Regions from separate parts of the Pseudomonas sp. TE6283 genome, predicted to be linked through region 2. Evidence: predicted binding sites of a transcription regulator. Region 2 holds the regulator's gene; each other region holds the start of a gene.

Region 1 (2,202 bases), 150 kb from region 2:
CCTGGCGGGTAGCGGCCTGGACTACCAGCCCGGCGATGCGCTGGGCGTGTGGCCGCGCAACTGCCCGGCGCTGGTCGAGGAGTTGCTCGGCCTGATGCAGCTCGATGGCCAGGCCATGGTCGAGCTTGAAGGCCGCAAGCCAATGCCCCTGGGCCTGGCGCTGGAACGGCATCTGGACATTGCCCATGTCACGCCACGACAGCTCGAGGCGCTCAGCGAAAACGCGCCCTCTCTGCAGCAGCTGTTGCAGCCTGAATGCAAGACCGCGCTCAAGGACTGGCTGTGGGGCCGGCAACTGGCCGATGTGCTGCGCGAGTTCCCCCGGCAATGGCCAATGGCCCGCTGGCTGGCGCTACTCAAGCCCTTGCAGCCAAGGCTGTATTCGATCAGCTCAAGCCCCAAGGCGCATCCGGGGCAGGTGCACCTGACGGTGTCCACGGTGCGCTATGGCGAACGCAAGGGAGTCTGCTCGGCCTTTCTCGCCGACCGAGCGACGGACGTCGAAGTGGCCATCTTTGCACAACCATCGAAACACTTCCACCTGCCCGACGACGACGGCACGCCCATCGTCATGATCGGCCCCGGCACCGGCATCGCGCCCTTCCGGGCTTTCCTCGAAGAGCGCCAGGCACGCGCTGCAAGTGGCCGCAACTGGCTGTTCTTTGGTGAGCAGCACGAGGTACACGACTTCTACTATCGCGAGCAGTTGCTGGCCTGGGAAGCGCAGGGCCATGTACGCCTGAGCACCGCGTTCTCCCGCGACCAGCCGGAGAAGATCTATGTGCAGCAACGCCTGCTGGAACAGGGCGCCGAACTGTGGCGCTGGCTGCAGGACGGCGCGCATGTGTTTGTCTGCGGCGATGCCCAGCGCATGGCCCGGGATGTGGATGCGGCCTTGCGCCAGGTGGTGGCGCAGCACGGCGGCCTGGACGAGACCGCGGCAGCGGCCTATGTCGAAGGTTTGGGACGGGACAAGCGCTACCGGCGGGATGTGTATTGATGCACCACGGTGGTGAGGGCTGCACCCTGCTTGTGCGCCCGCACCACCTGGCCAGCACATGCCCAAAGCTGTAACCCTTGTGAAAGCGGGCTTGCCCCGCAATTAAAGGGAGCCTGGCACGCTCCCTGCTTCAAGCAATGCACAACAGCCCCAACGACCAACGGCGGTCAACAGGGGCCTCACACTGATGAGTACAGGCAAAGGCGCCTGGAGCTTCGGCTCCAGGCGCCTTTTTCGTTTTCCGTGATCGAGGATCGGCTATGCAGGCAACAGCGAACGGGGCACAACGAGCACGACTGGTCATCGTCGGCAATGGCATGGTCGGCCATCACTGCGTCGAGCAGCTGATCGAACGCGGCGCCACGGCACACTTCGAGCTGCATGTGTTCGGCCAGGAGCGCCAGCGCGCCTACGACCGGGTGCACCTGTCGGAGTATTTTACCGGTAGCTGCGCCGAGACCCTGGCCCTGTGCGCCCCGGACTACTACAGCCGCCACGGCGTGCACCTGCACCTGGGCGAGGCGGTGCTGGACATCGATCGCGAGCGCCGGGAACTGGTCACCGCCGAGGGCCGGCTGGGCTACGACCAACTGATCCTGGCCACCGGCTCCTACCCCTTCGTGCCGCCTATCGAAGGCTCCAGCGGCAACGCACGCCTGGTCTATCGCACCCTCGAGGACCTCGACACAATCCGCGCCGCTGCCACGGATGCCCGCCGTGGCGTGGTGGTCGGCGGCGGCCTGCTCGGCCTCGAGGCAGCCAACGCCCTCAAGTCCCTGGGCCTGGAGGCGCATGTGGTGGAATTCGCCCCGCGCCTGATGCCGGTACAGCTGGACAGCGAAGGCGGCGCGGCGCTCAAGGCGCGGATCGAGGCCCTGGGCGTGGGCGTGCACCTGTCCCGCGCGACCCAGTCGATCAGCGCTGGCGAGCAGTACCGCTACCGGATGAACTTCGACGGTGGCGAACACCTGGAGACCGATCTGATTGTCTTTTCCGCCGGCATCCGCCCACGGGACGCCCTGGGCCGGGCCTGTGGCCTGGAGATCGCCGCGCGCGGCGGCGTGGTGATCGACAGCCAGTGCAAGACCAGCGATCCACGGATCTTCGCCATCGGCGAGTGCGCGTCGTGGAACGGCAGCGTGTTCGGCCTGGTCGCCCCCGGCTACGCCATGGCGCGCAGCCTGGCCGCGCGGTTGCTGGGC
Region 2 (2,202 bases):
GGTGTCGACCCGATCTCCGTCGGCGACATCAAGCAGATCATCCACCACCTCAAGAACAAGGGCATCGGCGTTTTGATCACCGACCACAACGTTCGCGAGACCCTGGACATCTGCGAGACCGCCTACATCGTCAACGATGGCCAGCTGATCGCCGAAGGCGACGCCGAGACCATCCTGGCCAACCAGCTGGTCAAGGAAGTGTACCTGGGGCACGAGTTCCGACTCTGACCCCGGCCTGCCCGGAGCACTGGCGCAAGCGCCTGTTCGAGGCTTAAGTTGTTACAGTGCTCTAGGCAAACGCTGCAATTTCAGGCATACAACTTGCTTAAAATCGGCGCCCAGGCGCCCTCCGTGTAGTGGATGGCGCATGCGCGCCGGCAACAAGGTATCAAGCCCCAGCCATGAAACCATCGCTCGTCCTAAAAATGGGCCAGCAACTGACGATGACCCCGCAGTTGCAACAGGCCATCCGTCTGCTTCAGCTCTCCACCCTGGACCTCCAGCAGGAAATCCAGGAAGCGCTGGAGTCCAATCCGATGCTCGAACGTCAGGAAGACGGCGAGGACTTCGACAACAGCGACCCGATGGCGGACAACGCCGAGAACAAGCCGGCGGCCGAAGTCCAGGACAACAGTTTCCAGGAAACCAGTACCAGCAGCACCGCGGAAAACCTCGAAGACGGCGAATGGGCCGAGCGCATCCCCAACGAGCTGCCGGTCGACACCGCCTGGGAAGACATCTACCAGACCAGCGCCAGCAGCCTGCCGAGCAATGATGACGACGAGTGGGACTTCACCACCCGCACCTCGGTCGGCGAGAGCCTGCAGAGTCACCTGCTGTGGCAGCTCAACCTGGCACCGATGTCCGATACCGACCGCCTGATCGCCGTCACCCTGATCGACAGCATCAACGGCCAGGGCTACCTGGAAGACTCCCTCGAGGAGATCTGCGCAGGCTTCGACCCGGAACTCGACATCGAGCTGGACGAGGTCGAGGCGGTGCTGCACCGCATCCAGCAGTTCGAACCTGCCGGCATCGGCGCCCGTTCCCTCGGTGAATGCCTGCTGCTGCAACTGCGCCAACTGCCGGCCTCGACGCCTTGGATGGGTGAGGCCCAGCGCCTGGTCACCGACTTCATCGACCTGCTCGGCAGCCGCGACTACAGCCAGCTGATGCGCCGCATGAAGCTCAAGGAAGACGAGCTGCGCCAGGTCATCGAACTGGTGCAGACCCTCAACCCGCGCCCCGGCTCGCAGATCGAGTCCAGCGAACCCGAGTACGTCGTGCCCGACGTCATCGTGCGCAAGGACAGCGAGCGCTGGCTGGTCGAGCTCAACCAGGAAGCGGTACCGCGCCTGCGGGTCAACCCGCAGTACGCCGGCTTCGTTCGCCGCGCCGACACCAGCGCCGACAACACCTTCATGCGCAACCAGCTGCAGGAAGCGCGCTGGTTCATAAAGAGCCTGCAGAGCCGCAACGAGACGCTGATGAAGGTGGCGACGCAGATCGTCGAGCACCAGCGCGGCTTCCTCGACCATGGCGACGAGGCCATGAAGCCGCTGGTGCTGCACGATATCGCCGAGGCAGTGGGCATGCACGAGTCGACCATTTCCCGGGTGACCACGCAGAAATACATGCACACCCCGCGCGGCATCTACGAACTGAAATACTTTTTCTCCAGCCACGTGAGCACCGCCGAAGGCGGCGAATGCTCGTCCACGGCGATCCGCGCGATCATCAAGAAACTGGTGGCGGCGGAAAATCAGAAAAAGCCATTGAGTGACAGCAAGATCGCTGGTTTACTGGAGGCACAAGGCATCCAGGTAGCCCGTCGCACCGTCGCCAAGTACCGTGAATCGTTGGGCATCGCCCCATCGAGCGAGCGCAAGCGACTGATGTAGCCCCAGGATGTGCCACAGCGTTTCAGTGGCAGGTGCAAGACCTGCCTCTTTATGCACGGGCAACAAAGGAGAAGCTGTATGCAAGTCAACATCAGTGGACAGCATGTAGAAGTCACCCAACCACTGCGCGATTACGTGCTCGAGAAGCTCGCCCGCGTGGAGGGTCATTTCGACAAGATCACCAATGCGACGGTGATCATGAAGGTCGAGAAGCTGCAGCAGAAGGTGGAAGCCACACTCCAGATTCCCGGTGGCGAAGTCGTCGCCAACGCCGAACATCAAGACATGTACGCGGCAATCG
Region 3 (2,202 bases), on a different contig from region 2:
GCCGCGAAGGCCAGGTATGGGTTGGCCGACGGGTCCGGGAAGCGTGCTTCGATACGGCGGGCTTTCGGGCTGCCGACGTACGGAATACGGATCGAGGCGGAACGGTTGCGAGCCGAGTAGGCCAGCATTACCGGGGCTTCGAAACCTGGGACCAGACGCTTGTAGGAGTTGGTCGAAGGGTTGGTGAAGCCGTTCAGGGCCTTGCCGTGCTTGATGATGCCGCCGATGAAGTACAGGGCGGTATCGGACAGGCCGGCATAGCCTTCGCCGGAGAAGGTGTTCTTGCCGTCTTTCCAGATCGACATGTGCACGTGCATGCCCGAGCCGTTGTCGCCGTACAGAGGCTTGGGCATGAAGGTGGCGGTACGGCCGTAGGCGTCGGCAACGTTGTGCACGACGTACTTCAGGGCCTGCACTTCGTCAGCTTTCTTGACCAGGGTGTTGAACTTGACGCCGATCTCGTTCTGGCCGGCGGTCGCCACTTCGTGGTGGTGAACTTCGACGGTCTGGCCCATTTCTTCCAGGGCGTTGCACATGGCGGTGCGGATTTCGTGGTCGTGGTCGAACGGCGGAACCGGGAAGTAGCCGCCTTTCACGCCTGGACGGTGGCCCTTGTTGCCACCTTCGACGTCAGCGCCGGTCATCCACGAGCCTTGCTCGGAGAAGATCTTGAACATCGAGCCGGAGATGTCCGACTGGAACTTCACCTCGTCGAAGATGAAGAACTCAGGCTCTGGGCCGGCGAACACGGTGTCACCGATGCCGGTGCTCTTCAGGTACTCTTCGGCGCGCTTGGCGATGCCGCGCGGGTCGCGATCGTAGCCCTGCATGCTCGACGGATCGACGATATCGCAGGTGATGATCAGGGTCGGCTCTTCGGTGAACGGGTCCAGCACGGCGGTTTCGTCGACCGGCATCAGGATCATGTCGGAGGCTTCGATGCCTTTCCAGCCAGCGATGGAGGAACCGTCGAACATCTTGCCGACTTCGAAGAAGTCTTCGTCCAGGCCATCGCGCGCCGGCATGGTCACGTGATGCTGAATGCCCTTGGTGTCCGTGAAACGCAGATCAATCCACTTGACGTCATGATCTTTGATGAGTTGAACCGACTTCGACATGTTGTCCTCCGGATGGTCTAGGGCGCAGTTGGCCGCTGCCCTGGAAAAAGGGTGTCGCTGGGCGCGGATAGTCGGCCAAGCGTACCTGCCTCACAAGGGAGCAAATTGCATGCCAGTGCCCAAAAATGGCGAGCGTGGGATAAAAGGGGGCGTTGGCGGGCATTTCATGGAGATGTGGAGTGTAGGCTTGCACTCATAAGATGCGTTTTTGGGTGCTTCTGCACCATTATGGTGCTCTTGTGCCGGCGCGGGCCTTATCGCAGGGCAAGTCCGCTCCCACGCAGCAGGCCGACGAGGGGTGGTGCGGCCAACATAAATCGCACCTTCTGTACAAAAGTTGCTCAAACCTTGAGCGATTTCCGCTATAATTCGCGCCCCCTATTTTCGGCAGGCCCTGCGCGCGCTGTTAAACCAATGAAACTTATCGTCAAAGTCTTCCCTGAGATCACCATCAAGAGCCGGCCGGTGCGCAAGCGCTTCATCCGCCAGCTCGCCAAGAACATCCGCAACGTGCTCAAGGACCTTGATCCTGAGCTCGCGGTTGACGGTGTCTGGGATAATCTCGAGGTGGTCACCCGCGTCGAGGACGAGAAGATTCAGCGCGAGATGATCGAGCGCCTGTCCTGCACCCCGGGTATCACCCACTTCCTGCAGGTCGAGGAATACCCGCTGGGCGACTTCGACGACATTGTCGCCAAGTGCAAGCACCACTTTGGCCATCTGCTGGCCGGCAAGTACTTCGCCGTGCGCTGCAAGCGCGGCGGCCACCACGACTTCACCTCGATGGACGTCGACCGCTACGTCGGCAGCCAGTTGCGCCAGCAGTGCGGCGCTGCCGGCATCGAGCTGAAGAAGCCCGAAGTGCTGGTGCGCATCGAGATCCGCGACCAGCGCCTGTACGTGATCCACAATCAGCACAACGGCATCGGTGGTTATCCGCTGGGCGCCCTGGAACAGACCCTGGTGCTGATGTCCGGTGGCTTCGACTCCACCGTGGCGGCCTACCAGATGATGCGTCGCGGCCTGATGACGCACTTCTGCTTCTTCAACCTCGGTGGCCGCGCCCACGAACTGGGCGTGATGG

The links. Region 2 encodes sigma-54, which starts transcription at its own class of promoters, with help from an activator protein. Its sites were predicted from a motif close to ANTGGCATNNANNTTGCTNT; they were not measured.
Region 1: nirB (nitrite reductase large subunit NirB) is a predicted target of sigma-54. The motif match lies at 1,113-1,132, and genes of this name have one in related genera.
Region 3: glnA (type I glutamate--ammonia ligase) is a predicted target of sigma-54. The motif match lies at 1,216-1,235, and genes of this name have one in related genera.

Annotation. Positions count from the first base shown of each region.
Region 1 covers NZ_JBSSDH010000003.1:339,856-342,057, reverse strand. The annotation lists gene ACVWZ5_RS07045 (molybdopterin-dependent oxidoreductase) at 1-1,000, shown strand, start outside; gene nirB (nitrite reductase large subunit NirB) at 1,261-2,202, shown strand, end outside.
Region 2 covers NZ_JBSSDH010000003.1:191,908-194,109, reverse strand. The annotation lists gene lptB (LPS export ABC transporter ATP-binding protein) at 1-228, shown strand, start outside; gene ACVWZ5_RS06365 (RNA polymerase factor sigma-54) at 402-1,901, shown strand; gene hpf (ribosome hibernation-promoting factor, HPF/YfiA family) at 1,980-2,202, shown strand, end outside.
Region 3 covers NZ_JBSSDH010000002.1:35,559-37,760, reverse strand. The annotation lists gene glnA (type I glutamate--ammonia ligase) at 1-1,118, opposite strand, end outside; gene thiI (tRNA uracil 4-sulfurtransferase ThiI) at 1,533-2,202, shown strand, end outside.